3 regions of the Citricoccus sp. NPDC079358 genome follow, and region 1 is predicted to be linked to each of the others. Evidence: riboswitches for the same ligand, from Rfam matches in the RefSeq annotation. Region 1 holds a riboswitch; each other region holds the start of a gene.
What was found. A riboswitch is a leader RNA that binds a small molecule or an ion and turns the genes downstream of it on or off. The one in region 1 is predicted to bind S-adenosylmethionine.
Positions count from the first base shown of each region.

Region 2: linked by a shared signal. The riboswitch ahead of AB0333_RS07490 (acyl-CoA dehydrogenase family protein) and the one ahead of AB0333_RS09200 (AMP-binding protein) in region 1 are both predicted to bind S-adenosylmethionine.
Region 3: linked by a shared signal. The riboswitch ahead of AB0333_RS12150 (acyl-CoA dehydrogenase) and the one ahead of AB0333_RS09200 (AMP-binding protein) in region 1 are both predicted to bind S-adenosylmethionine.

Region 1 covers NZ_JBFBLI010000006.1:50,434-60,292, reverse strand. Annotated here, with positions in the region: gene AB0333_RS09210 (GNAT family N-acetyltransferase) at 1-529, shown strand, start outside; gene AB0333_RS09205 (sodium:proton antiporter) at 583-2,271, opposite strand; SAM riboswitch class I at 2,388-2,509, shown strand; gene AB0333_RS09200 (AMP-binding protein) at 2,522-4,735, shown strand; gene AB0333_RS09195 (siderophore-interacting protein) at 4,813-6,087, opposite strand; gene AB0333_RS09190 (siderophore-interacting protein) at 6,219-7,079, opposite strand; gene AB0333_RS09185 (LLM class flavin-dependent oxidoreductase) at 7,180-8,553, opposite strand; gene AB0333_RS09180 (MFS transporter) at 8,550-9,859, opposite strand, start outside.
Region 2 covers NZ_JBFBLI010000004.1:258,925-268,783, forward strand. Annotated here, with positions in the region: gene AB0333_RS07465 (ABC transporter ATP-binding protein) at 1-477, opposite strand, end outside; gene AB0333_RS07470 (ABC transporter permease) at 477-1,403, opposite strand; gene AB0333_RS07475 (ABC transporter permease) at 1,400-2,536, opposite strand; gene AB0333_RS07480 (ABC transporter substrate-binding protein) at 2,533-4,176, opposite strand; gene AB0333_RS07485 (class I SAM-dependent methyltransferase) at 4,173-4,952, opposite strand; gene AB0333_RS07490 (acyl-CoA dehydrogenase family protein) at 4,936-6,282, opposite strand; SAM riboswitch class IV at 6,338-6,452, opposite strand; gene AB0333_RS07495 (DUF1801 domain-containing protein) at 6,625-6,981, opposite strand; gene AB0333_RS07500 (DNA alkylation repair protein) at 7,141-8,265, shown strand; gene AB0333_RS07505 (helix-turn-helix domain-containing protein) at 8,346-9,113, shown strand; gene AB0333_RS07510 (globin domain-containing protein) at 9,068-9,859, opposite strand, start outside.
Region 3 covers NZ_JBFBLI010000009.1:103,487-113,345, reverse strand. Annotated here, with positions in the region: gene AB0333_RS12195 (PIG-L deacetylase family protein) at 1-164, shown strand, start outside; gene AB0333_RS12190 (methyltransferase) at 161-790, shown strand; gene AB0333_RS12185 (hypothetical protein) at 877-1,827, opposite strand; gene AB0333_RS12180 (VOC family protein) at 1,919-2,941, opposite strand; gene AB0333_RS12175 (ABC transporter substrate-binding protein) at 3,100-4,098, shown strand; gene AB0333_RS12170 (queuosine precursor transporter) at 4,294-4,992, shown strand; gene AB0333_RS12165 (MmcQ/YjbR family DNA-binding protein) at 5,039-5,488, shown strand; gene AB0333_RS12160 (formate/nitrite transporter family protein) at 5,627-6,472, shown strand; gene cynS (cyanase) at 6,487-6,924, shown strand; SAM riboswitch class IV at 7,089-7,203, shown strand; gene AB0333_RS12150 (acyl-CoA dehydrogenase) at 7,296-8,669, shown strand; gene AB0333_RS12145 (acyl-CoA dehydrogenase family protein) at 8,666-9,859, shown strand, end outside.

The sequences.
Region 1 (9,859 bases):
GGCCGTGGCCATCACTGCCACCTTCACGGATTCCCCGGCCGTGCTGCTGAGCTACGTCGCCATTCGCGCCGACCAGCGCGGACGGGGCGTGGGCACGGCGTTGCTGTCCGGGCTGCTGGCCGGCATCACCGCGGACCCGGACGTCTCCGTGGTCCTCGCCGAGGTGGAGCATCCCGCGCACCATCAGGCCCACCCCGTCCACGGAGACCCAGCCGCACGGCTGCGCTTCTACGCCCGGCTCCGCGGCCAGATCCTGGACGTGCCCTACTTCCAGCCGGCGGTCGACGAGACGCAGGACGCCGTCTATGGCATGCTCCTGCTGGTTCTGGCCCCGCCGGACCGCTTCGTCCACGGGCAACGGTTGCTGCCGGAGGCTGGGCTGGCCGCCGCCCTGGAGGAGTTCATGGCCGGGACCGATCCGGAACGGTACCCCGTCGGCCCCCTGCTGGAGGCCGCTGGCCAGCCCGGGGGCGTCCGGATGCTGACCATCGCAGAGGTAGACCACGCCCCGGTGGTCCATCGCCCGTAGGCCGGAGGCAGCCCCTGCAGGGGCCACGGCCCCAGTCTCGGGCCGCCGCGCGGCTACTGCATCCGCGCGGACTCCGCGTCGATGAAATGCTGCGCCCGCTGGAGGGTGTGCGAGGAGTAGGTGCCGCCGGCCCGCGCGTCGAGCAGGACGGACTGTTCCACGTCCACGAGCTGACGGCGCAATTCACGGTGCTGCTGGGCATGGCCGTCCGGATCGTCCTCATGGACCATGGCTGCCAACGCCTCCGTGGACGCCAGGCCCCGGCTCCGGGTCCGTTCCAGCACCTCGGGGGCGAAGGGTTTGCCGTTCTCCCGCTGCAGCGTCTGGTTCTCCAGGAAGGCCTGGCGGGCGGCGATGATCTCCTCTGCCAGGCGGGTGACCTCACGGCCCTCGGCCTCCTCGCTGGTGCCCTTGATGCCCAGCACGCGGATCAGCAGGGGCAGCGTGCCGCCCTGGATCACCAGCGTGAAGATGGCGACGGAGAAGGCGATCAGGATCAGCTCGGCCCGGTAGGGGATGTCCGAGGGAAGCGACTGGGCGGCCGCGAGGGTGACGGCACCGCGCATCCCGGACCAGGCCAGCACGGCACCGCCGCGCCACCCGAGACTGTGGGTGGCCTGGAATTGGGCGTCCGCCCGCCATCGCTGCAGCCGCGCCGCGCGCCGTGGGTTGGCCTCCTCATCGCCTTCGGCGACGGCCTCCAGGGCGGCGTCCAGCTGCTGGGCCACCCCGGGGATGCGGCGCTGGCGGGCCCGGAGCCGGGCGATCAACGGGACCACGAACAGGATGCGCACCCCGAAGAGGATCACCGTGCAGGCGGCTGCGAGGACGACGGCCATCCACAGCCCCCGGCCGGAGGACTCGGCATCCGCGACGATGGAGGTGATCTCGAAGCCCATCAGCAGGAACACGCCGTTCTCCAGCAGCAACTGGATGGTCCGCCAGTTGGTGCGGTCGGTGATGCGGTCCACGGCACTGAAGCGCTTGGGCGCCTGATGCCCGGTGACCAGCCCGGCCGCCACCACGGCGATGACGCCCGAGGCCTCCAGGTGCTCGGCCGGCATATAGGCCAGGAACGGCACGGTCAGGGAGATCGCGGTGGTGAGCACGGGCTGCTGGCGGATCCGGGACCGGGCCCACACCGTGAGGGCGCCGACCAGCAGCCCGACCGCCACCCCCGCGAGGACCGCGTAGACGAAGTCGCCGATGGCGCCCCAGAACGTGATGCTGCCGGCGGTCGCGGCAATGGCGGTGCGGAGCATGACGAGCGCCGTGGCATCATTGACCAGCCCCTCCCCCTCGAGGATCATCACCAGCCGCGGCGGCAGTCCCAGCTTCTTGCCGATGGAGGTGGCGGCCACGGCATCCGGCGGGCTGATCACGGCCCCCAGTGCCACCGCGGCGGCGAAACCGATGTCCGGCAGGACCCACCAGATCAGCCATCCGGTGGCGAAGGCGGAGGCGATCACGAGCAGGACGGACAGTGCGCTGATCGTCTCGAGGTCGCGGCGGAAGTCCGTGATGGGGACGTTGACCGCGGCCGAGTAGAGGATCGGCGGCAGCGCGATCATCAGGATCCACTCCGGCTCCAGCAGAATCCTGGGCGCACCGGGGATCAGGCTGCAGCCGATGCCCACGATCACCAGCAGGATGGGTGCGGCCACGCCCAGCTTCGGCGCGAACAGTGAGACGAGGACGATGATCAGGACGCCGGCCACGGCCAGCAGTGCGAATTCTTCCATGGGGCCTCCCCGTCCCGGTGGCGTGGCGTCACCGTTGCCCATCCAGACTAATCCCGGCGCCGTAGCACGGCTTCACCGGGTTGGCTCGGCCGCGGGGGGCGGACGTACAGTGGAATCGACCATCCCGAGCGGCCGAGAGATCTGGCTCTGTGACGCCGCAGCAACCCGTGGTCGACGCCGGCCCCCCTTTCCGGGGGCGGCTTCGGCCACCAGGTGCTACCGCCAGATTCGATGGAAAGAAGGTTCTGTCTTGTCTGTTGCCCCCACGACCACCACCGAAACCGGCGCTCTCCCCGCCCCGCTGCCGGCCCCCTTGCCGGACTCTGTCCTGAACTCCGCCGATACCACCGTCCACCCCGGCCGGCCCGCGCCCCTGCTGCACGGCGGCCGCGGCGACGGCCAACCGGTGGACGAGGCGGACCGCCTGGCGTTCTGGGATCAGGCCGCACGCCGCCTCGACTGGGACACCGAGTGGCACACCACCCACTCGTGGACGGCCCCGGACCCGGAGGCCGAGCGCGGCCCGGAGATCCGCTGGTTCGAGGGCGGCACCCTCAACGTCGCGGTGAACTGCGTGGACCGGCACGTGGACGCCGGCCGCGGGGAGAAAGTGGCCCTGTACTTCGAGGGCGAGCCGGGCGACCGCCGCGCCGTGACCTACGCGCAGCTGCAGAAGGAGGTCAGCCAGGCCGCCAACGCGCTGATCGAGCTGGGCATCGGCCAGGGCGACCGCGTGGTCGTCTACCTGCCCGTGCTGGTGGAGACCATCGTCATCACCCTGGCCTGTGCCCGGATCGGAGCCGTGCACTCGCTCGTGTTCGGCGGCTTCTCCGCCGAGGCCCTGAAGTTCCGCGTGGAGGACACCGGCGCCAAGCTCCTGGTCACTTCCGAGGGCCAGTTCCGCCGCGGGAAGGCCGTCCCGGTCAAGTCCCACGCGGATGAGGCCGTCTCCGGGGAGAACAACATCGAGCACGTACTGGTGCTCAACCGCACCGGGCACACGGACACCAGCGAGGGCACGCTGAACTGGGTCGAAGGCCGGGACGTCTGGTGGCACGAGATCGTGGACCGCCAGCCGGAGACCCACACCCCAGAGTACTTCGACGCCGAGACCCCGCTGTTCATCATGTACACCTCCGGCACCACCGGTCAGCCCAAGGGCCTGGTGCACACCTCCGGCGGCTACCTCACGCAGGCCAGCTGGTCCTACGACTACCTGTTCTCCCACACGGACGTCTCCGCACGGGATCAGGACGTCCACTGGTGCACGGCGGACCTGGCCTGGGTCACCGCGCACACCTATGAAATCTACGGGCCGCTCTCCAACGGCGTCACGCAGGTCATCTACGAGGGCGTGCCGAACGCCCCGCATCCGGGACGCCACTTCGAGGTCATCGAGCGCTACGGCGTCACCAGCTACTACACCGCACCCACCCTGGTCCGCTCCCTCATGGGCTGGTTCCCGGAGGGCATCCCCGCAGGACCGGACGGGTATGACCTGAGCAGCATCCGCCTCGTCGGCACCGTCGGTGAGGCCGTCAACCCGGAGGCGTGGACCTGGGCGCGCACCCAGATCGGCCGGGACCGGCTGGCCAGGTTGGACCGCGAGGCACAGGCTGAGACCGGCGACGCCGGCGCGCGGGTCCCGCGCGACGGTTCCGTGGGCGTGCCCATGGTGGACACCTGGTGGCAGTCTGAGACCGGCGCGACCATCCTCTCCCCGCGCCAAGACGACGAGCGGTTCAAGCCCGGTTGTGGCTCACGTCCGCTGCCGGGCGTGGACGTGGCCGTGGTGGACGACTCCGGCGCCCCTGTTCCCGCCGGCCTGCAGGGCAAGGCCGTGGTCACCCGCACCGGGCCGGCGATGGCCCGCACCGTCTGGGGCAACCCGCGCCGCTACTACTCCTCGTACTGGAAGGACTACGCCGAGCAGGGCTGGTTCCTGGCCGGGGACGGCGCGAAGTATGACGAGGACGGGGACATCTGGATCCTGGGCCGCATCGATGACGTCATCAACATCTCCGGCCACCGCCTGTCCACCATCGAGATCGAGTCGGCCCTGGTCTCCCACCCCGGCGTGGTGGAGGCCGGCGTCTGCCCCGTGCCGGACGCCAAGACCGGGCACGCCGCCGTCGCGTTCGTGGTGGCCCGCGAGGGCTATGCCGAGGGACGCGGGTCCGCCACGGACGCTGGGACCGGTGCGGCCGGCGTCGGGACCTCCGCCGGTGGCACGCACCGGAGCCCAGCAGAGGAATTGCGCCAGCACGTGGGCACCGTGATCGGGCCGGTGGCCAAGCCGCGGGACGTGGTCTTCGTGCCGGACGTGCCGAAGACGCGCTCCGGCAAGATCATGCGGCGCCTGCTGACCCAGCTCTACGAGGGCACCGCCCTGGGGGACACCACGTCCCTGCAGAACGAGCCGTGCGTCGAGCAGATCGCGGACGTCATGGCGACGCGCCGCTGAACGGTTGGGTCTGGAGGGATTCACGCAATCAGCCGCATAAGGTGTGAATCGCTCCAGACTCAACGGGGGCGGGCGGCTTAGTCGTCCGCCTTGCCGTAGGTCCAGTACGAGGACAGGGACAGCATCTTCCGGTCCACCCCGCGCTCCTCGGTCAGGTGCCGGCGCAGCCGCTTGACCATGGACTTCTCCCCGTGGACGAAGGCGTGTACCCGGCCGGTGGGCCACTCGGCCCGGCCGATCCCCTCCACGGTGGCCGCCAGCTGCGAGCGCCCCAGCCGGTACTCACCACCCCGGTGCAGCCACGTCACCTCCACGCCCGAGGGCACCGTCAGTTCCCACTCGTCGGCGGGTCCGCCCACCTCGATGAAGACCTGCCCCGTGGCGTCCTCTGGCATCGCGGCGAGCGCGGCGGAGATCGCGGGCAGGGCGGATTCGTCCCCCACCAGCAGGTGAGCGTCCGCGGTCGGGTCCGGGGCGTACTTGCCGCCCGGGCCGGCGAACGCCACCTGATCCCCCACCGTCGCTGCTGCCGCCCATGGTCCGGCCACCCCGGAGGCCCCGTGCAGCACGAAGTCGATCACCACGGTCCCGGCCTCGGCGTCCACCGAGTGCACCGTGTAGGTCCGCCGGACGGGCCGCTGATGCCTCGGCAGGGACTTGCGCAGCGTCTGCACGTCGTAGGGCGGGGACAGCCCCAGTGCCGGGTCCACGAAGAGGATCTTGACGTACTTGTCCGTGTAGTGGTTGTCGCGGAAATCGGCGAATCCCGGGCCCCCGAGGGTCAGCCGTTGGAAGTGCTCCCCCAGGCGCTCCGTGGAGACCACATCCAGGACGACCTGCTTGCCCTTGCGACGGTCCGAAGAATCGCGGGTCTCCACCGGCCCCAGTGCCCCCCGGCCCGAGACGCCCTCCTGGTGATCGCCCTCCACGTGGCCGTACTGGCCATGCTGGCCGTAGTCGCTGTGCTCCTGGCCCCCGCCATGCCGATGGCGCCGGCGGTGGTGGTGGTCGTCCTTGCCGTACTTGTCCCGCTTCCCACGCTTGCCCACCGTACCGCCGGCCGCCACCTGCTCGCGCAGCCGGGCCGCCTTCAGGGTGTACTGCGCCGCCTTGTACTCGTACTTGGCCACGGCATAGCGTTCCCGGGCCGCACGGTACCGCTCGTACGCCTGCTCGACGCCCGGTTCGGAACTCTCGCCCGCTGGCTGGCCACGTTCAGCTGTCGCGCCCGCCGCCGCGCTCGGTGCCGCTGGATTCCCTGCCACCGCGCTCGGTGCCGCTGGATTCCCTGCCGCCGCGCTCGCCGTCTCCGGGTTCTCTGCCGTCGGGACGTTCTCGTCTGTGCTGCCCATGGGTCCTTCCTGTGGCACGTCATCGTGCCTCCAGTTCAGCCTAGGGTCTGTGCCGAGGAGCAGATAGGCGCGTCGGCCGGTCTTCGCGCACCGGACCACGGAGCGTCCGGGCAGGCATTGAAAGAGACCCGCTACGCCTCGGGGAAGATCTGCCCGATCGGCTCGCTCTTCTCGGCCTGGAAGGCCTCCTCGGCACGGCCGTAGGCCCAGTAGGCGGACAAGGACATCCGCCGGCGGTCCACCCCGCGGACGTCCGAGAGGTACCGGCGCAGGTCCTTCACCATCTCCCGCTCACCGTGCGCGAAGACCTGGACGTCACCCTCGCGCCACGGGGCCTCGATGACCGCATGGGCCAGCATGGTGGACTCCGGCGTGAAGATGCCGCTGCGGTGCAGCCAGGTCAGCTGGATGCCGTCCGGGGCGCTCAGGGCGACCTCGTCCTCCGGTCCGGCGACCTCGATGATCGCCAGGCCGACGGCGTCCGCGGGCATGGCCTCCAGGGCGGAGGCGATGGCCGGGACGGCGGACTCATCCCCGGCCAGCAGGTGCCAGTCGGCCGCCGGGTCGGGCAGGTACATTCCGCCGGGCCCGCCGAAGGTCACCGGGTCGCCGACCTGGGCGTTGGCCGCCCAGGGGCCGGCGAGGCCCTCGTCACCGTGCACCACGAAGTCAACGGTGAGAGTGCCGGCGTCGTGGTCCACGGACCGCACCGTGTAGGTGCGGCGCACGGGCATCTTCTCCGGGGGCAGGGTCTCGCGGAGTTGCTCCATGTCATAGGGCATCGTCAGGCCCAGCGCCGGATCCGCGAACATCAGCTTGATGTACTTGTCCGTGGCGTCCTTGTCCTGGTAGTCCGCGAACCCCGGCCCGCCCAGCGTCAGGCGCACCAGGTGCGCACTGATCCGCTCGGTGGCGACCACCTCGAGCAGGACCGGCGGCTTGGGCTGGCGTGGAGGACGGGCACCACCGCGCACGGAGGGGGACGTAGACATGGAGTCCTCTTTCGGAGTCGATGACGCATTCAGTTCGACCGTACGTCATTTCGCGCCGGCACCGTCCGCGGTTACCCGGCGGGCGGAATCCGGGCGTCACTCAGCGCCGGAAGGCAGCGCCGCGGTGGTCGTCCGCCAGGTGCGGGCCGGCGCCCAGGATCACCTCGCGGAGCGTCTCGACGCCGGCCCCCTCAGCCGGCTCGTCTGGCAGCAGCCCCCGCCGCCGCAGCTCGGGAGACACCAGGTCCGTGAACCGTTCGAGGTCCGCCGGGCGGACGGCCGCCGAGATGTTGAAGCCGTCCACGTCCGTGGCCTCCTGCCAGCGGATCAACTCGTCCACCACGGTCTGCGGCGAGCCGGCGATCACCGGTCCGCGGCCGCCGATGGCGATGAACTCGGCGAGGTCCCGCACCGTCCAGGTCCGGTCCGGCGACAGCTTGGTGAAGGCCGCGAGCGCCGACTGGTTCGCCTCGGTCTGGATGTACTCCAACGGGGCATCCGGGTCCGAGCCGTCCAGGTCCACCCCGGTCCACCCGCCGAACAGTGCCAGGGCGCCGTCGATGTCGACGAACTCCCGGTAACCCTCGAGCCGGGCCTGGGCCTCCTCGTCCGTGTCCGCGACCACCACGGTGGCCATGGTGAAGATCCGGATGGCGTCCCGGGTGCGCCCGCGCTCGGCCAGCCCGGCGCGGATGCCGTCCACCCACTGGCGGACGAGGGAGGTGGTGTTGCCGATCAGGAAGATAGCCTCGGCATGGTCCAGGGCGAAGTCCTGGCCGCGCTTTGAGGCCCCCGCCTGGAACAGGAAGGGGGTGCCCTGGGGACCGGGATGGGTCAGGGCCTGGTCCGGCACGGAGAAGAACCGGCCGCGGTGGCCCACGGGGTGGACCTTCTCCGGGTCCACGAAGACGCCGCGTTCCCGGTCGGCCACCACAGCCCCCTCCTCGAAGGAACCCTCGAAGAGCTTGTACATCACCTCCAGGTACTCATCCGCTCGGTCGTAACGCTCGTCGTGCGGGATCTGCTGGTCCATGCCGAGGTTCCGGGCCGCAGAGTCCTGATAGGAGGTCACCACGTTCCAGGCGATGCGCCCGCGGGTCAGGTGGTCCAGGGTGGCGAAGGTGCGGGCCAGCAGGTACGGCGCCTCGTAGGTGACGGAGGCGGTGATCCCGAAGCCGAGGCGTTCGGTCACGGCGGCCATGGCGGGGACCACCACGAGCGGATCCAGCAGCGGGACCTGCACGCCGCCGCGCAGCGTGGCATCGGTGGAGTCCCGGTAGACGTCGTACACGCCGGGGATGTCCGCCAGGAAGAGGGAGGCGAACCCGCCCTGCTCCAGGGTGCGGGCCAGTCCGGTCCAGTACTCCAGAGTGTCGAACCCGGCGACCCCGGACTCCGGGTGCCTCCACAGGCCCGGGGACTGGTGCACCGGGACCATCATGTCGAAGGCGTTCAGGAGAAGGGGGCGGGTCATACAGACGTCCTTTCAGAGGTTCTCTCGGTGGGCCGGTCAGGGTCGGCCACGGCGCTCGACTCGGCCGCCTGCTCGAAGCCGCCCACCACCGGGACGGCGTGCAGGTCCGTGAGCTCCGTGCCGCGTTGCTGACTGGCCGGATCCTTCGCCGCGAGCGCCGCGGCGACGGAGATGACGGACAGCACCGTCAGGTAGCCGGCGATCAGCCACGGGGCCTCCCCGCCGGCGGCGAACAACAGGGCGGCGATCATCGGCATCAGCCCGCCACCCAGGACGGTGCCGACCTGGTAGCCCAGGCTCACCCCCGAATAGCGGACGTGGACGGGGAACTGTTCGGCGAACCAGGCCGCCTGCGGTCCGTAGATCGCGTCATGGATGACGTTGATGCCCAGGATCACCACGAGGGGCAGGAAGGCGAGCGGGCCGGCGTCGAGGAAGGCGAAGAGGACCCAGCCGAAGACCCCGATGGCGGCATAGGCGGCCGCGGACAGGAAGCGGCGGCCGATCCGGTCGGACAGCCAGCCCCAGAATGGCGTGGAGAACAGGCCGATGGCCGAGGCCACCATCACCGCGGTCACGCCCGAAGCGCTGTCCTCGCGCACGTCCCTCAGGTAGGTCAGCATGTACACCGTGACGAGGTAGTAGATGGCGTTCTGCGCCAGCCGCAGGCCGATGGTGACCAGCAGCGGCCGCCGGTGGTGGGCCAGCAGCTCCTTCAGGGGAGCCTTGGCCACGTTGCCCGAGGCCTGATGCTCCAGGAACTCGGGGGCATCGGCCACGCCGAGCCGGATCCACAGGCCGACGGCCACCAGCAGGGCGGAGAGCAGGAACGGGATGCGCCAGCCGAAGTCGGCGAACTGCTCGGCGCTCATCACGTTCTGCATGATGAAGAACGCCCCGGTGGCCAGCAGCATGCCGGCGGAGGAGCCGATCTGGGTGAAGGATCCGAAGAAGCCGCGGTGCCGGGCCGGCGCATGCTCCACGCTTAACAGCGCAGAACCGCCCCATTCGGCCCCGGCGGACAGGCCCTGAAGGATCCGCAGGACCACCAGCCCGACGACGGCCCACCAGCCGATCACCTCGAAGGTCGGCATCAGCCCGATCAGGGTGGAGGCCACCCCCATCAGCAACAGGGACGCGACCAGCAGAGCCTTGCGTCCGATCCGGTCCCCCAGGTGGCCGGCGATGATCCCGCCCAGCGGCCGGGCGATCACCCCGACGGCGAGGGTCGCGAAGGAGGCGACGATCCCGCCGAGCTCGGACGCCATCGGGAAGAACTGGACGTTGAAGATCAGCGCCGCAGCGG
Region 2 (9,859 bases), on a different contig from region 1:
GTGCTCCAGCAGCTCCAAGGCCGCCCGCGCCGCCTCGGTGGAGCCCACGCCGCGGGCCTGCACCACGGACTCCGCGATCTGCTGGCCCACCGGCATCAAGGGGTCCAGGGAGCCCAGGGGGTCCTGGGGGACGTAGCCGAGGACAGTTCCCCGCAGCGGCCGCCACTGCCGGTCCGTCAGCGAGGTCACGTCCCGGCCGCCCAGCGTGAGCCGCCCGGCCTCGATCCGTCCGTTGTCCGGCAGCAGCCCGGCCAGCGCGGAGACCACGGAGCTCTTGCCGGAACCGGACTCGCCCACCAGGGCAATGGTCTCCCCGCGGGGAACCGTGAAGGACACGTCCTCCACGCCGGTGGTGCGCCCCTGGGGCGAGCTGTAGGTCAGGTGCAGGCCGTGGACCTCGGCGACGAACGGCCCGGCGTCCGCCGCCTCGACAGGGACGGTCGCCGCGGACCGGGCCAGGGTGGTGGTAAGTGTCATCAGGAGAACTCCTTTCTGAGCCGCGCCGCGAGGCGCTGCAGGTGGGACAGCGAGAGGACGGTCAGGACGATGGCGAGTCCGGGACCGATCAACAGCCAGGGGGCGGACATCAGGTACTGCCGCCCCTCGGAGACGAGCAGGCCCCACTCCGGTTGCGGCGGTACCGCGCCGAAGCCGAGGAAGCTCAGTGCGGAGATCCAGATGATGGCCCCGCCGAACTGCAGGGGGATCAGCGTCAGGACTGGGCCCAGGGAGTTCGGCAGGATGTGGTGGACGAGCGTGCGCGCCCGGCCCGAGCCCTGGTGCTGCGCGGCCTCCACGAACGCCGAGTTTCGGATGCGCAGGACCTCTGAGCGGGTGATTCGGGCGAAGTTCGCGATGGAGGAGATCCCCACGGCGATGGCCGCGTTGATGGCTCCGAAGCCGAGGGCCACGATGACCACCATGGACAGCAGCAGCCCCGGGACGGACAGCAGCACATCCACGATCCGGCTGACCAGGGCGTCCACCCAGCCGCCGAGGTACCCGGCGAGGAGGCCGAGGACGATTCCCCCGGCCAGCCCCACGGTGACGGCCACCGCCGAGGCCGAGAACGTGGTGGTGGTCCCGAAGACCAGCCGTGAGGCCAGGTCCCGGCCGAGGTAGTCCGTGCCGAGCAGGTGCGCGGCTCCCGGTGCTTCGAGGATCTGCCCCGCCCCAGCCTCCAGGGGGTCGTAGGAGGTCAGGAGCGTGGGTGCGGCCACGGCGATGAGCAGTCCCAGGACGAAGAGTCCGGACAACCAGTCCGCGGGCCGCAGCGTGCGCAGCACCGCCCGGACGCGCTGGCGGCCGGTCTGCCCCGGGGCCAGCCGGGAGTCGCCGTCCGACTCCGGGGAGCGTCCGTCCCGGGGCGCGAGGACGCCGGCGGTCGGCAGGGAGGTGGTCATGACGTTCCTTTCGGGAGACTGACATTCGGGTCACCGGGAGGACCCGCTGGACGGCGCGCCGGACGCCGGGCCACCCGGGACTCCGTGATCACGATGCGGGGGTCGATCAAGGGATAGATGAGGTCGGCGATCAGGTTGACCACCGAGTACAACGCGGCCACGAACAGCACCACGGCCAGCACCACCGGCGAGTCCTGCGAGCGCACGGCCTGTTCCGTCACCAGGCCGAGCCCCGCCCGGTTGAAGACGGACTCCACGATCACCGAGCCGGCGATCAGGTCCGCGATCGTGAGGGCGAGCAGGGTCAGCGCCGGAATGGAGCCGTTGCGCAGCAGGTGCCGGCCGATGATCCGCGAGCGCGACAGGCCCTTGGCTTTGAGCACCTTGACGAAAGGCTGGTCGTTCGCCTCGCCGAGACCCTGGATCAGCACCTGCGTGACGGAGGGGCTCACCGCGATGCCGAGGGTCAACGCCGGCAGGATCAACCCCGCGGGACCGTCGGTGTCCAGGGCGGAGACCCAGCCGAGCTGGTAGGAGAACAACTGCAGCAGGAACAGCCCCACCAGGAAGCTGGGCGTGGACAGTGCCAGGGAGGGGTAGACGTTGAGGGCGGCCCGCACGGCCGCCGAACGGCTGAACACGGCGAAGACGGCCACCAGCGTGGCGATGAGCACGGCGATCCCGAATGCCACGAGGGCCAGCAGCAGGGTGGATCCGATGCCCTGGGCGAAGAGGTCTCCCACAGCCCGGCCGGTGCCCAGCGAGTAGCCGAGGTCCCCCTGGAACAGCCGGCCGAGGGTGATGAGGAACTGCTCCACGGCGGACAGGTCCAGGTTGTAGTACTCGATGATGACCTGGGCTTGTTCCGGTGGAACCGGGTTCTGCGGGTTCTCCAGGCGGTTGCGGACCGGGTCCCCCGGCAGCGCGAAGAGCACCCAGTAGGTCAGCAGGTACACCAGGGCCACCACCAGCAGCGCGTGTCCCGCGCGCCCGGCCACGTACCGTCTCATGCCGTGCCCGACGCGCGGTCGCCAGGCTCGGGGCGAGGCGGCGGTTCCCGAGGCATCGGCCTCGTCCTCCGGGGAGACGGTGCTTCCCGGTGCGGCGGGGTGCTCCCGGACCCCGGCCGTCACTTCTCCTCCGTCCAGGCGCCGTAGAACAGCGGGCGGGCCTCGGCGCTGAAGCCGAAGTCGTGGACGGTGGGCTGCACCGCGAAGATCTGGGAGTCCTTGATCAGCGGCACGCTGTAGGCCTCATCGATCACGTGGTCCTGGAGATCACCGAGGATCTCCTCGCGTTCGGCGGGGTCCGTCTCCGTGGCCTGGGCCTCGAAGAGCTCCTCCAGCTTCGCGTCCCCGGAGGGCAGGGCGAATCCGTTGGTCCCCTCCGGGTCCCAGGAGGTCCTCAGGGTGGCCCACGGGGCCGGGTAGGGCCACCCGGAGCGAGTGGCCGCCACGTCCTCCGCGGCGTAGGCGGCCGAGACCTGCGAGTAGTCGGCGTCCCGCAGTTCGAGGTTGATGCCCAGCTCCTTCAGCTGGGCCTGGACCAACTGGTACAGCGGGCGGGCGGTGCTGTCATAGACGTCGATCACCGTGATCAGGTGCAGCTGCTCGCCGTCCTTGACCCGGTACCCCTCGGCATCACGTTCCGTGTAGCCGGCCTCGTCCAGCAGCTGGTTGGCGTGGTCCGGATCGTACTGCAGGGTCTCGCTCGCATCCTGGAACCCGAAGGCGTCCTCGGTGACGATGCTCTGCGCCACGTCCCAGTTCTCCGTGTAGAGGTCCTCGACGATGCGCTCCCGGTCGATCCCGTCCCGGATCGCCTGCCGGACCCGGACGTCCTGCAGGGCGGGGATCTGCTGCTTCAGGATCCACTGGTTGGTGGCCCCCAGCCCCTGGGCGGAGATGATCTGGGCCCCCTGCTCCGCAAGCTGGGTCTCGTCACTGGGCTGGATGTAGCGGATGGCGTCCGCCTGCCCGGAGCGGAAGGTGCCGATGCGCACGGTGTCATCCGTGACGGCGCGGACCACCACCCGGTCCAGGTAGGCCTCCCCCTCGTGGCCGACGCCCTCGGGCGCCCAGTCGTAGCCCTCACGCTTGGCGAAAACGATCTCCTCGCCGTACTTCTCGCTCTCCACCACGAAGGGGCCGCTGCCGATGAGCCCGGTGATCTGCTGCTGCTCCTCCAGTGAGGCCTCGATGGTGGCATCGGCCACGAGGGAGGCGGACCAGCCCGAGAGGACGTCGAGGAACTCGGCGTACGGGTGCTCCAGGGCCACCGTCACGGTGTCCCCCTCCGATTCCACGGACTCGACCGCGGGGAACTGGTTGTTCGGCTGGATGCCCTTGGCCTCGTCCCCGTCGGCCTGCCACTGGAGGTTGCGTTGCACGCTCGCCGCGTCCAACGGCGTCCCGTCCGAGTAGGTCACCCCCGGGCGGATGGTGAACTCGTAGGTCAGGCCGTCCTCGGAGACGTCCCAGGACTCGGCGATGTACGGGAGCAGTTCCCCGGTCTCCGGGTCCTTCCAGACGAGCCGGTCGGTGACGTTCTCCACGTAGGCACTGTCCTGCCACGTCCCGGCGCCCTGGAGCTGGGTGGAGCGGGAGGCCTCGGCGTCGAGGTACGTCAGGGTGCCCCCCTCCTTCTCCACGGGTCCGGTGGAGGCCGTCTGACCGGCCGGGCTGCAGGCGGCGAGGGCCAGGGCCAGGGGCGCCGCGGCCAGCCACAGCGTGGTCCGGCGGGATGTTCTGGCGGGATGGTTCTGGGTGGTCATGACTGGTTCTCCCCGGTGATGGTGGGTTGGCGTGCTTCGATGAGGTGCCGTGTCGAATGGGTGATGAACGGCCCGTGGGTCTGGATGTGGTCATGCAGGTCCTTCAGCCGACATCGGTGGTGCGCCACGGTGAATCCGGGCACCCACCAGATGACCTTGCGCAGCAGGTAGACCACGGCGGCCACGTCATGGATCTCGATCCTCAGCCGAGCCCTGCGGAGGTCGACGACCTCCAGTCCTGCCGCCCGCGCGTCGTCCGCCTCCGCCTCCGGGTCCCGCACGTGGCGGGCGCCCGGCTGGGGGCCGAGGAAGAACTCGATGAGTTCGAACGCGCTGGCCGGGCCCACGTGCTGGGCGAGGTACGTGCCCCCGGGCTTCAGGACCCGGGCGATCTCCTCCCACCAGAGGCTCGCGGGGTGCCGGCTGGTGACCAGGTCGAAGGCCGCATCGGCGAACGGCAGCGGCGGCTCATCCGGGTCCGCCACCACCACCACGCCGCGGGGGTGGAGCCGGGCGCTGGCCCGTGCGAGGTTCGGCGGCCAGGACTCCGTGGCCACGGCGGTCGGTGGGAACGTCTCGGCCTGCGCCAGGACCTCCCCGCCGCCGGTCTGGATGTCCAGGGAGGCGGAGGCGTCCCGGAGCTGACGGGCGAGCTGGCCGGCGTAGCCCCACGGAGGCCGTTCCTCTGTGGCCCGGCCCTGCAGCCAGGAGAAGTCCCACCCGGTCACGTCCGCGGATTCGCCGGCCTCGAGCAGTTCCTCAAAGGTGGCGGCCATGGTCAGCGTCACCCCGACCGGCATTGCCTGCTGGCCCGGCTTGGCCCTCTGGGGCCTCCTGGGCGTCCTGGCCCTCCTGGACTGCCGGGGCGCCCGCCGGCCCCTTGCCGCCCCAGAGCGCGAACTCGCCGGTCAGCAGGTACTCGCCGACCGCCCGGGCCCGGTACTTCGCGGGGTTGTGGCTGGCGATGGTGCGGGCGTTGCGCCAGTGCCGGTCCAGGCTCCGGCTGGTGCTCGTGGCCGAGGCCCCGCCCACCTCGAAGATCTCGGTGGTGGCCCGCTGCACCAGCTCAAGGACCACCAGCTGCGCCTGGAATACCTCCCGGGCCAACTGTGCGGATTCCTCCGCCAGGGACGCCACCTCATCCTGAGTGCCTTCCCGGGCCCCGTCGGCGGCCTTCCGCGCATACGCGTCCAGCGCCGCCACCTGCCCCAGCACGATCAGCCGGGCGGCGTGGGCCTTGGCGGCGACCTCCCCGACCACGGTCTGGACCACGTCCTCCTCCCGGGGCGCCAGCTCGCCCCGGTGGGCGAAGGTCCGCCGCCGGGGGCGGACATAGTCCATCGCGTCCTGCACCGCCGACTGGGCCACTCCTGCCGCCACCAGGAGCAGGATCACCTGGAAGAGCCCGACCCCGAACCCGGCCTGCGGATCCTCCGGCTCGAAGGCGCGGATGTCCTGTGGGTCCACGGGCACGTCGGTGAGGGTGAGGCCGCCGCTGGCGGTCAACTGTTGGCCGAAGCCGTCCCAGTCGTCCGCCACCCGCACCCCGTGGTGGGAGGCGTCCACCAGCACCGAATGCCGCGTCTCCCCTCGGACCGCGGACAGGGAGATCCAATCCGCGTAGATGCTGCCGGTGGTGTAATACTTCGTACCGGTGACGGTCCACCGCCCGCCGCGCTCCTCCAGCCGGGTGGTGATCTCCGTCAGCTCGTTGCGCTCCGAGGCAGCATTGCCGATCAGCGCCCCCGCACCGATCCGACGCAGCCACTGATCGCGGTGGTTCCCGGGGGGCCTCAGCAGCAGCCGCTCCAAGAAGGCGATGTGGCCGCGCAGCAAGTGCGCGACGTTCGAATCGGCCGCGGCCAGGTCCACCAGCAGGGCAGCGAATTCGCTCAACCCCACGCCTCGGCCTCCGAACTCGAGGGGGACCCGCAGCGCGGTGAAGCCCGTCTGCTTCAGCTCCTCCACCACCAGGAACGGCAACTCCCGAGACCGCTCGCGCTCCACGGCACCCGCGCGGATACGGGAGAACAGGGGTGCGAACTCGGCGCGGATCTCCTCGGCGCTCGCACGGGCCGGCGCCGGGGTAGGTGAAACAGTGGTCATGGGTGCCCTCTCGGATGGCCTCGCCGAGCAGCGATCATCCAGGGATGTCTTCGGCAGGCTGTACTTGCCGGTCACCGCTGCGGGCCGGCCGAATCATCACCTGGTGCACCCCACCACAGCGAGAGGGTTGCAGTCCGGCCAGCCAGGGCTTCGCACCGGAACTCGTGATTCTGGGGACGAGGCTACGAACTCACGGTCCTGTCCGCATCACCTGATTAATCTGACGACTTCTACGCTCCGGTGTGCGCGAAGACCGCCGAGACCACGCCATAGGTCGTCATGGGAGGTCATCTCTTCATGACCTGGCCTGCCACGTCGTCCGAAACCGGCCAGGCTGAGCCCTCAGGCCTCGGCCTCCTGGCGCGAAGCCCGCGCCAGCCGTTCGACGAGCTCGTCCGGGATCGGCTTGCGCGGCGAGAAGGTGATGCCGGTCTTGGTCGCCTTGAGGCCGGCGGCCGCGATGTCATCGGCATGTGCGGAGAGGGCGCCCGGCAGGAGATACAGCCCGCACTGCTTGCTGAACGCCGCATAGCTCGCGACGACCGTGCCACCGATGCTGAACCCCGGCATGTTGTAGGCCACCATCTCCTCCGCCTCCGGCAGAGTGCGGGCCAGGATCGAGCGTAGGCGCTGCAACTCCGGCCGGAACGGCTCGGGTGCCGCTGCGATGTAGGCGTCGTGGTCGGCGATCGTCGTCATGGGCGTGCCTCGCTCCTGGTGTTGTCAGTGGTCCAGATTCTCGCTCCCGGAATCCCGGGCCGTCCATGGTCCTGTGGCCGAACGCCCGCCCGGGTCACATCTGCCTGGCTGCTTCGGGTCGGTCCCCTGCGCCGGACCCCGCCCGGCGATAATGATCGCATGCCTTCCGCTGACGAGCTCCTGGGTGCACGCGCCGCCACCGCACTGACCCGTTCCATCCGGCGGGTCGTGCCGGGGACGGACCTGCATTCGTTGCCCCGAGCCGCGGAGTCGCTCGACGGCCTCGCCCTCCGCGAGCGCGCGGACCTGCTACGGGAGGCTCTCCTGGTCGACCTCCCGGGCGACTATCAGTCACTCGCCCACGTCATCCGTCAGGCGCGGGACAGCAGCTCGGATTTCTCCGGCTGGCTCATCTGGCCGGTCACCGGTGCGGTCGCCGCCCGGGCCGTCCAAGAGAACACCGCAGCAGCGTTCACGGACGCCATGGCCCTCCTGGCAGAACTCACGGGCCGGCTCACCTCGGAGTTCTCCCTCCGCACCCTCCTGCGTCACGACCTGGACCGAGGACTGGCGATCATCGCCGTGTGGACGGATTCCGCGGACGAGCACATCAGACGCCTGGCCAGCGAGGGCACCCGCCCCTACCTCCCCTGGGCGGTGCGCATCCCGGCCATCACCGCCCATCCCGGCGTGACCGTGCCCCTCCTCGAGGCTCTGTACCGGGATCCCAGTGAGTACGTCCGGCGTTCGGTGGCCAACCACCTCAACGACCTCAGCCGGGATGCCCCGGACCTCGTTGTCTCGACGGCCCAGCGATGGCTGGCGGACCCTGGTCCGCAGACGCCTGCGCTGGTACGCCACGGTCTGCGGACCCTCCTCAAGAACGGCCACCCAGGGGCACTGGACCTGCTCGGATTCGGGCCCGTGTCCGTCGACATTGACGGGCCGCATCTCACCGAGGCCCGGGTGCCCTGGGGCGGAGAGGTCCGCTTCACCGCGGTGGTGCGCAACGTCGGCCCGGAGCCCGCTCGTCTCGCCATCGACTACGTGATCCACCATCGCAAGGCCAACAGCACCCTCAGCACCAAGGTCTTCAAGCTGACCACCCGGACCCTCCAGCCCGGAGAGGAGATGGCCGTGAACCGGTCGCACTCCTTCCGGGCGATCACCACCCGCCGCTACCATCCCGGTGGCCACGCGGTCGCCCTGCAGGTCAACGGGATCTCCACCCTTCCGGTGCCCTTCGAACTGTTACCCGCGGATCAGGCCCTCAGCCTTTCTTGAGGACCCGGGAGGCCAGGTGGACCCTTGGCACCCGTCTCGGAGCCGTTTATCCGGGTGCCGCCGCTCAGTATCATGGGAGCATGCCGCGGCGGGTGGAGGACTTTCGGGGGCTCACACAGAGGAGCCGATTGCGGCTGCTGCACGCGGTGCAGCGCCTCCCGGGCCGGCTCCTGCAGGAGCTCGCCGAGGAGACCGGCCTGCCGCTGAACACCGCCCGCGACCACCTCCGGGTCTTGGAGGGTGAGGGGCTCGTCGCCAGGGCTCCCGTCGAGACCGGCCGGCGGGGCCGGCCCCCGAACGGATACTCCCCCGTACGCCGCACCGAGCACAGCCTCGTGGCGGAGCAGCGAGCCCGGGCGGCCCAGGAACGGGGCGAGGTCCTGCGCGGCCTGGATCCGGAACTCGACCACCGCGACGTCCTCGGCGACGAGGCGGTGCACCAGCTCGACGCCCTCTACGAGCACCTGGAGGACGCCGGCATGGAGCCCGAGGTCGACGAGCGTGACCTGACGATCGGCCTGTTGCCCTGCCTGTACGAAGAGATGATCGACGCTGAACGGCCGGCGGTCTGTTCCGTGCACGCCCGGCTCGTGCGGGACCAGCTTGAACAGGTCCCGGGACCGCTGGAGTTGCGCCGCCTGCATCCCTTCGTCGGCCCCGAGCGCTGCGTGCTTGTGCTCGGACGCCACGGCGAGGCGGCGCCGTCGTCGCGCCCCGGCGGTGTCGAGGCCGATCGCGACGATGCTGAACTGGAGCGGGCGGCCGTGCGGGCGCTGCGGGCGCTGCCCCCTGAAGACGGGGATCAGGCGGGCGACTGCGCCCAGAGGTCCGGACCGAACACCTCGTAGTGGATGTTCTCGCTCGGCACGCCCTGCTCGATCAGCGCACGCCGGGCACTCTGCATGAACGGCAGCGGTCCGCACATGAACACCTTCGCTTGCTCGGGCAGTTCGACGTCGGACAGGTCCATGAATCCGGACTTCGCCGGATACAGCGTCGGCGCAGTCTCGGCGTCCTTCCGGTACCAGTTCTGGGCCCGCGCGTCCGGCATGGCAAGCACCTGCCGGCGCAGACCGCTATACAGGGCGTGGTGCACGTGGGACTTGTCGGCGTGGAAGAGCCGCACGGTGCGTCCGGGCTGCCGACGCGAGAGGTCCTCCATGATCGCCGCCACCGGGGTGATGCCGATGCCCGCGGAGACCAGCACCAGCGGGGTGTCGGATTCGTCGAGCACCACATCACCTGCGGGTTGCGAGACGTCGAGGACCGTCCCCGGTTGCGCGTTCTCGTGCAGCCAGCCGGAGACCTGGCCGTCCGGTGCGCCGTCCACACCGTGCACGCGCTTGATCGTCACGCGCAGCGAGTCGCCCCGGGGTCCGGAGGAGATCGTGTACTGCCGCGGCTGGCGGCGCCCGCCCGGCAGGTCGACGGCGATTGCCACGTACTGTCCCGTCCGGTGGGCGGGGACTTGCCCCTCCACCGGGGACAGCAGCAACGAGAAGACCTCCTCGGACTCCTCGAAGCGCTCCACCACCCGGTAGTGGCGCCACGGGTGTTGAGGGTCGGTCCCGCCCTCGGCGTAGAGCTTTCCCTC
Region 3 (9,859 bases), on a different contig from region 1:
AGGCCGCCATGGCCGAGATGAAGGCGCAGGTCTACCTGCAGTCCTACTACGCCGAGCGCGCCGAGCACCGCGGCAACCACGCCCGCAAGGTCACCGGGAACAAGGAGATCCGCCAGGCCGAGGCCTTCATGCGCCTGGTTCCGAATGTAGTGGGCACCTTGTGAGCGGGGCTTCCGAGACCATCACCGCCGAGGAAGCGGTCCAGCTGACCGAGGCCGAGCTGGTCGAGCGATTCGCAGCCCTGCCCGTGGCCAACGTGGGGGACGCCATGGACCGGCTCAACGTGGTGGACTCCGGCATCCAGTCAGTCTGGCCGTCCGCCGGGATCCGGATGGCCGGCCGCGCCGTGCCGGTGACGGTGGCCGGCGGGGACAACCTCGGCATCCACGAAACCATCGATTCCCTCCAGCCCGGAGACGTGCTCGTAGTCAACGGCCAGGCGGCCACCCATCGGGCGCTCATCGGCGAACTCATCGCCGGCCGGGCCATGGCCCAGGGCTGCGTCGGCTTCGTCCTGGACGCCAGCGTCCGGGACGCGGTGGATCTCGAGCAGATGCGGTTCCCGGTCTTCGCCCGGGGTACGACGCCGGCCGGCCCCTACCGCAACGGGCCGTTCGTCGGCGGGGTGGCGGCCGCCGTCGGGACCGTGGTGGTGCATCCGGGCGACCTGGTGCTGGGGGATGACGACGGCGTCGCGATCGTTCCGCGCGGCCGCGCGGCCGAGATCCTGGTCAAGGCGGAGGCCAAGCACGCCGCGGAGACGCAGCAGCGCGCCGAGATCGGGTTCTGAGCGCGCCGCCCTCACGTTGAGTCTGGAGCGATTCACGCTTTTGGCCGCCGAAAACGTGAATCATTCCCGACTCAACCGGGTGGCCGTCAGGTGAGCGGGTCGGCAGTCTCCGTGACGAGGTCGAGCTCCTCCACTGCGGGCCAGGCCGTCAGGGAGTTGATGGCCTCGTCCTGATCGACCTCGCTCCCCGGGCTGTACATCTCCTCCGCCAGCATGATCGCCAGCGACTCCAGTCGACCTTCGTGAATCTGCAGCTCGATCTCGAACGCGGCTTCACCGCGCTGGAAGCGTGCCTTCACCGGCCAGACCTGCGTGCGGGGCGCGATGCGCGGGGTGTCCTCGCCCACGGCCAGGTAGGCGTCCGTCATGAACCCGGCTTCCGCATCCCGCTGCTGGACCGAGTCCAGTTGGACCCGCAACGCCTCGACGCCGGTGACCCCGGGTTGCAACAGGGCGTCCAGGACGGCCGTCATGGCCGGGTCGGCGAGGCCGAGGTTCTCATCCGTGTTCTCCAAGGCCTGCCGGGCTTCTTCGTGGGAGCTCTGCAGGCTGCGCAGCTCGGCCCGGTCGGCGGCCCAGCCCGCCGCCACCACCGCGACCCCGACGCCGGCCATCCACCAGCGCGGGTTGCGCACCCCGTGCTCGGTGAGCCAGCCCGTGATGCGGGCGTCCAAGGCCTCGAGCGGGTCGGCCAGGCCCAGCATCAGGCCGCCGGCAGCCAGCGCCGCCGAGCCGCGCCCGATGGAGCAGAGGGGGACGAACTGTCCGCGTGGCCCGCCCATGTAGTGCGCGGGCATCCCCGCCGTGGTCCCGGCGGGCAGGATGGCGGCGGTGTACACACCGGTGAGCGCCGCCGTCGTGATCCGGTACGCGGCCCGGGCCCCGGAGCCCAGGGGCCGGGGCTCGACGAGGCTCAGCCCGCCGAACGCCGCGGCCGACGCCACGGCGAACAGCGGCCTGGCGGCGAGGGGCGGAGGCGGGGCGAAGGTCTGGCCAGACAGAGGTGCGTCGGCGAACCATCCAAAGGACTCGGTCATGCGCCGAGCCTACGCGGCAGAGAACTGAGTCCCACGAATTGGCCCCGCAGAGGCGATACGGGGCCAATTCGTGCGACTCAGTTGGCCGAGGTCAGGACTCCAGGCCCTCGTCCCGCTTCGGTGCCTCGTGGGGGTTCGCCGTTGCGTTCGCATCCTCCACCACGGGGGTGCCATGGGTGTGGAAGGTCGGGATGGTCTTCATGCCCCAGGCCTGGCCCTTGGCGCGCTCCTCCTGGGTCCAGCCGACCGGCTTCCAGTCCGGGGCCAGGATCAGGCGTGAGCCCTGGTTGGCCAGTTCGATGCGGTTGCCGCCCGGTTCCCACACGTAGAGGAAGAAGCCCTGCTGGATGGCGTGCTTGTAGGGGCCGTACTCGATGAAGATGCCGTTCTCCAGGAAGATATCCGCGGCTTTGAGGATGTCCTCGCGGGTATCGGCGGCGAAGGCGACGTGGTGGAGGCGGCCGGGGGTGCCGGTCCAGTCATCCGAGTAGACCATGTCATAGGACTTCTGCCCGAAGGTGTACCAGTGGGCACCCACATCGCCGTCGTTGAGCTGGATGAACTCGGTGGTGTAGCCGCCCATCACGTTCTCGGAGAACTCGCACACACCGGCCATGTCCGCGGTGAGGTAGTTGATGTGGTCCAGGCGGCGGGCGTTGGCGCCGAAGCCGGGGAATTTGGACGCCTGGTTCTTCAGCGCCGGCCGGTCCTCATCCGTGGCCTCGTACCACTCGGTGTCGAAGTAGACCTCCATGAGGTGCCGGTCCGGGTTCTGAAAGCGGTAGGTGCGTCCGCGGCCCTGCTCGCCGTCCACCCAGCCCTCGCCGAGTCCCGTCGCCTCGATGCGGGCGACCGTGCGTTCCAGGGCCTCCGGGCTGTGGGCGCGCCAGCCCACCCGGCCGACGCCGGCGTGTTCCTTCTCGGTGAGCTTGATGGAGTAGGGCTCGTAGTCGTCCCAGCAGTGCAGGTAGGCGACCTCGCCGCCGTTCTCCGTGGTGCGGCCGACCTCTCGCATGGCCAGCAGATCCCGGAAGAACCAGAGCGACTCCTCGAACTTCGGGGTGTACAGCTCGACGGTGGACAGGTGGGCGATGTCGCGGATGCGTTCGGTCATGGACGGGCTCCTGTGGGGACGTGGTGCTGCTCGGAGAGCGTGTCACGGATATTGAACAAGATTGTCAACAAAATCATAGACAGTTTGCGAGGCTATGGCTACGGTCATAGGGATTCGACTCCATTGTGACCCATCCCACATCTGATTCAGGAGTAGCCATGACGTCATCCCGCCTGAGTTTGCTGTCCGCCGTCGCCGTCGCAGGACTTGCCCTGACCGCCTGTTCGTCCGGTTCCCCGTCCGGGACGGGTGGCGCTCCCAACTCCGGCGGATCCGACGCGGCGGCCGGTGAACTCACCCAGGTCACGGTCGGCCTCGTTCCGCTGGCCGCCTCTATCGCCGTCGAGTACGGCATCCAGGAGGGCATCTTCGAAAAGCACGGCCTCGACGTCGAGATCGCCCTCGCCAATGCCGGCGCCGCCATGCTGCCCGCCGTGTCCAACGGTCAGATGGACTTCGGGGTCGGCAACCCGTTGTCCTTCCTCACGGCCGTGGACCAGGGCCTGGACATGAAGATCGTGGCCGGATACTGCAACTCTGCGGACGAGGGAGAGGACACCTCGGGAGTCGTGACCCGGGTGGACTCCGGAATCGAGGACTACGGCGACCTGGCGGGCAAGACCACCTCCATCAACGCACTGCGGACCCTCGGGGACCTGACGCTGATGGACCTGGCCGAACAGGGCGGTTCCGATCCGGCGGACGTGAAGTTCGCGGAGATGCCGTTCCAGGACATGCCGGCTCAGCTCGAGCAGGGGAACACGGACGCCATCTGGATCCCGGAGCCGTTCCTGACCACCGCACTGGAGAGCCCCGACAACAAGCTTCTCGGCTACTCGTTCCGTGACTCGATCGAGGGCATGCCGACCATGGTCACGTTCACCTCGGGGACCTTCGCCGAGGAGAACCCGGAGACCGTGGAACAGTTCCAGGCGGCCATCACCGAGGCGCTCGCAGCCACGGACGAGAACAACGATGCGGCCAAGAAGCTCCTGCCGGAGTTCATGAACCTCCCCGAGGACGCGGCAACGGCCCTCAAGCTCGACGAGCTCGGAGGAGAGGTCCGCGAGGACCAGATCCAGGCCATCGGCGAACTGGCCGTGAAGTACGGGTTCATCGACCAAGAACCCGACCTGGACTCCATGATCGTCAAGTAGGTCCGAGCACTCTCGGCGAGCATGGGTATGGAAGAATAAGGGGTCGTTCGAACGCCACCCGGGGCAGCGGGTGAGCGCGGGGTCGTTGAGACCGTCAGCCGCCGCGTCCGGATCACAGTGAGTGTTAATACAGCCGACCGCCACCGCGCCCTGGGGCGCTGGAGGCCTCGGCAAACCACCGCCCAAGGACCCCACGTGAACTCTTCCGCACCTGCCCCTCAGCACGTCCCCGCCCGCTTCGCCCCCACCGGCACCGGCCTCTATGCCATCTTCACGGCGGTCATGGCCGTCGTGCTGATCCTGTCCAACCTCGGGGCCTCCAAGGGCGTGACCTTCGGGCCCATCGTCACGGACGGCGGGTTCTTCCTCTTCCCGTTGGCGTACATCATCGGAGATGTGGTCTCCGAGGTCTACGGATTCAAGGCCTCCCGGCGTGCCATCGTCACCACGTTCGCCCTCTCGGTCTTCGCCGCGCTGTGCTTCTGGGTCATCATCGCCCTGCCCGGTGCCGAGTGGTACGACGGCCAGGATGCCCTCGTCCGTACCCTGGCGCCCGTGCCCCTGATCGTGCTCGCCTCCCTGCTCGGGTTCCTCGTCGGCCAACTGGCCAACTCCTGGCTCATGGTCCGCCTCAAGCGCCGCTCCGGCGAACGCCTACTCTTCGGTCGGCTGGCAGCCTCCACCCTGGTGGGTGAGTTCCTGGACACCCTCGTGTTCTGCTCCATCGCCGCCGGCGTCATCGGCATCACGGACCTGCCGACGTTCCTCAACTATGTCCTGGTGGGCTTCGTGTTCAAGTCCGTCGTCGAGATCGTCCTGTCCCCGGTTACCATGTGGGTCATCGGCCGGGTCAAGAAGGCCGAGCCGGCCTACGCCACGGTTCCCGAGGCGTAGGGAACCGAGACTTCACGCAGCCTCGGTCACCGGGGAAACTGGGCCGATGGCCCACCCGAAGATGTACGACGACGGCGACCCGCACTTCCAGCGCGTCCGCGCCTTGGCCTTGGCCCTTCCCGCGGCGGACATGAAGGTCTCCCACGGGCGGCCGGCGTTCTTCACCCAGAAGGTCTTCGCCTACTACGGGGCCTCGGTCAAAGACTCGGATAACACCCGGGATAGGTCCCGTCCGGCAGCCGCCGGGGACGGTTACGTCCAGCACCCGCAGGCGGTGGTGATCAAACCCGAGGAAGCCGACATCTCGTTCCTGGAGCAGGACCCGCGGACGTTCCGACCGGCCTATCTGGGACGCTCAGGCTGGTTCGGCATCGACGTGGACGGGCTCGATCCGGCCCAGGACGAAGGATGGGATGAGATCGCAGAGTGGCTCGAGACGAGCTATCGGCTCACCGCTCCGCTCCGGATGGTCAGGGATCTTCCACTGCGGGAGTGAGTGGACGTGCGTCTCACCGCATCCCGCAGGGGCAGTGAGGGAGATTTCGTGGGCCGGTGCGGGGACGGAAACACCGCAGAAACGCACGCTTCCTAGGTTGGGGGGTATGCCCGCCCCTCACCCCTGGAGTGATGTTCCATGTCCTATGTCAGCCCGCCAGACTTCGTGAAGCACATGGTCGACGCCGGTGAGTCCAAGGTCTTCATGTCCACCCGGGACACCCTGATCCGCTCGTTCATGGCCGGTGCCATCCTGGCTCTCGCCGCGGCGTTCGCCATCACGGTGACCGTGCAGACGGGCGATGCCCTCGTCGGTGCGTTGCTGTTCCCGGTCGGATTCATCCTCATCTACCTGCTCGGTTTCGACCTGCTGACCGGTGTCTTCACCCTGGTCCCGCTGGCCTGGATCGACAAGAGGCCCGGCGTGACCATCGGCGGTCTGCTGCGCAACTGGGGCCTGGTCTTCGTCGGCAACTTCGCCGGAGCCTTCCTCGTGGCCGTCATGATGGTGGTGACCATGACCTACGGCTTCCAGACCCCGCCGAACGAGGTGGCCCAACAGATCGGCTCCATCGGCGAGGGGAGAACCGTCGGCTACGCCGAATACGGTGCGGGTGGCATGCTGACCCTCTTCATCCGCGGCGTGCTCTGCAACTGGATGGTCTCGACCGGTGTGGTCGCGGCCTTCCTGGCCAAGGACGTCGTGGGCAAGGCCCTGATCATGTGGATGCCGGTCATGCTCTTCTTCTACATGGGATTCGAGCATTCCATCGTCAACATGTTCCTCTTCCCGGCGGGCCTCATGCTGGGCGGTGAGTTCTCCATCATGGACTACCTCGTCTGGAACGAAATCCCGACCGTGCTCGGTAACCTCGTGGGCGGCCTCTCCTTCGTGGGCCTGACGCTCTACGCCACCCACTACCGCACGGCGGCCAAGCGTCAGCCGAAACTGCCGAGCCTGTCCGACCACGCCGTGAGCCGCTGACCATGGACCCCATCATGCATAAGGCGCACGCTGCCGACCTCGTCAATGCCGCACGCATCCGTGCCGGTCTCACCTGGGCGGGACTCGCCGCCGCCATCGGAGCCGCACCGGTGTGGACCACGGCCGCGCTGCTGGGACAGCACCCGATGACCGCGGCCCAGGCCGGCGTCGTGGTCGAGATGCTCGGTCTGGGCGACGACGTGGCCGAGAGCCTGCAGCAACAGCCGGACCGGGGCAGCGACCCGGCCGTGATGCGCGATCCCACGATCTACCGGTTGATGGAGGCCATGTCGGTCTACGGGCCGGCGCTGAAGGCCCTGATCCACGAGGAGTTCGGGGACGGCATCATGAGCGCCATCAACTTCAAGGCAGACGTTACCCGCCGTGCCGATCCGGACGGCGACCGCGTGGTCATCACCTTGGACGGCAAGTTCCTGGACTACCGCTGGTGACCGACCAGCACTGACCTGTCCAGGCCGTCACAGACCGTCATCTGAGGCGGCCGGGGACGGTCGGGCCGGCATTTCGGCACGGAACCGGGCGCAGATGACGCCAGGCCCCTGAACATGACCCGAGGCTTGGCGGCCGCGAGCTGACTGCCTAGGGTCGAGAACAGAATCACGAGATCCGGTGCTAAGCCCTGGCTGGCCGGACGGCAACCCTCTCACCGTAGTGGGGTGCTCCAGGTGATGATTCGGCCTCCGGAAACCACCGCGGGGCAAGTACGGCACCACCGTGAATGCGTGTCCCGGCCGTCAGGCTATGACGACGCCGTGTTCCGGGCCAACGCCATTCCGGTGTGCCATGGCTGACGGGGACACCCATGACGGACACCACTCACCTCGAACACCGCACCGCGCCTTCCAGCCTGCCCACCTTCGATGAGCTGCGGGCAGCCATCGGCCCCGCCGGGCCGACGGACGCCCAGCTCACCGCGCACTTCGCCCCGGTCTTCGCGGCCGTTGCGGCGGGATCGGCACAGCGCGAGCAGGATCACGAGCTGGCGTTCGCCGCTCTAGAACATCTCCGCGGCGCGGGATTCACGCGGGTGCGGCTCGGCCGCGACCACGGGGGCATCGGGGCGAGCCTGCCGCAACTGGCCGATCTGCTGGTGGAACTCGCCGCCGCGGACTCCAACCTGCCTCAGGCGCTGCATGGGCACTTCATGTTCACGGAGCAGCACGAGAACGAGCCCCAGGGCGCGGTCTCCGAGTGGTGGCTGGCCGAAGTGGCGGCCGGGAAGATCTTCGGCAACGCCCTGGTGGAGCTGCCGCCGTCAGCAGGCCGGCGTCCCGTGCACTGGATCGACGCCGACCCGGACACCGTGCAGGCGGCTGCCGCCACGGGCACCACGGAGGTGGCCCGCCTGACGGGTGACAAGTTCTACTCCACCGGGGCCATCTTCGCCGACTATCTGTTGGTCTCCGCAGTCCGTCCCGGGCTCGAGGAGGACGGTCCGATCTTCGCGATCATCGACGCCCGTGATCCTGGGGTGCAGCGCATCGACGACTGGAACGGCTTTGGCCAGCGGCTCACCGCCTCCGGTACCACCACCCTGGACCACGTCCCCGTGCGGGCCCAGCGGACCCAGGAGTTCAACGTCCCCACGGGCGTGCTGGCCTACACCGTCCTGTGGATCGTGCTGGCGGCCACCCAGGCCGGGATCGGCGCCACCGCGCTGGCCGAGATCACCGCGTTCGTCCGAGGTCGGCGTCGTACCTATGACCACGCGACGGCGGAGACGCCGGCGGAGGACCCGCTGGTGCACCAGGTCATCGGTGCCGTGTCCGCCAAGGTGGGCTCGGCCCGGCACATCGTGCGGGGCGCCGCGGCCGTGGTGGAGGAGTCCTTCCTCCAGGTCCGGGGCCACACCGACCTGGAGGACCCGGTAGTGCTCCAGGCCCACGCCCGGGCCAACATCGCGCTGTCCGAGGCGACGCTCGTGGTGTCCGATCTGATCCTGGAGGCCACCAACCAGATCTTCGAGTCCGGCGGGGCCTCGGCCACGGATGCCAGCCGGCAACTGCACCAGCACTGGCTCAACGCCCGGACGATCGCCAGCCACACCCCGCTGATCTACCGCACCCAGGCCGTAGGCGACTACCGGATCAACGGTGCCATCCCGCCGTTCCACTCCACGGCCCGCAACTCCGCCGCCGCGGAGGCCGCCACCCCATCCACCACCGAAGGAGCATGATGACCACCACCGCCGAGCGCACCACCGCGCCCTCCTCCGCCGCCTCCACCGGAAGCGAACCGTCCGGCCAGGCCTACCGGACCGTCCGGGAACGGCTGGCCCCGGTGTTCGCCGCCATCGCGGACAGCGCCGCCGAACGGGAGGCCGAGCACATCATCGACCGCGACGCCGTCCGGCGGTTGGCCGCGGCGGGGTTCACCTCCCTGCGGGTGCCGGTGGAGTACGGGGGTGCCGGACTCTCCTTCGCGGAGCAGGCCCAGCTGATCGTGGAGCTGGCGGCGGCGGACTCGAATCTGGTCCAGGCCCTGCGTGCGCACCTGATCAATCAGGAGAACGTGCTGGGGCACCCGGACCCGGTGTTCCGGAACCGGTGGCTGCGCCGCCTCGGGGACGGGGCCGTGGTCGGCAACGCCGTCACGGAGATCAACAACGCTGTGGGGGAGGGGACCACCACGCTGGTCCAGGACGCAGAGGGCACCTGGAGGCTCAACGGCACGAAGTACTACTCCACCGGGACGCTCTACGCCGACTGGATCATCGTGGCGGCCGTGGACGCCCAGGGTGAGGAGATCGCCGCTACGGTGTCTGTGAACGCCCCCGGGATCACGAGGCTGGACGACTGGGACGGCTTCGGCCAGCAACTCACCGCCTCCGGCACCACGGTGTTCGAGAACACGCCGGTCGAGGCCGAGGAGGTCTACACCGGCGGCCTGGATGACGGCACCCGCGTCGCCACCGGCCAGGCCAGCTGGCAGTTCCTGCACCTCGCGGCGTTGACCGGCATCGCCGAGGCCATCGTGCGGGACGTCAGCGCGTACGTCCGCGGCCGGCGTCGTTCTTTCAGCCACGGGACCGCGGAGCTGCCGCGGGATGATGCCCAGGTGCTCCAGGTGGTCGGCGAGCTCTCCTCCGCCGCGTTCGCCGCGCGGGCCGCCTTCGAATCGGTGGTCTCCGCGCTGGGCGGCGTCCTCGAACGGGAGGCCGCCGGTGAGGACCTGCCGGAGGAGGACACCAACGCCCTCTATGTCCGCGTCTACCAGGCCCAGCAGGTCATCGCGAAGAACGTCCTGGCCGCGGCCACCCACCTGTTCGAGGTGGGCGGCGCCTCGGCCCTGAGCCAGTCGAGGCGACTGGACCGGCACTGGCGCAATGCCCGCGTGCTGGCCAACCACAACCCCCTGATCTACCGG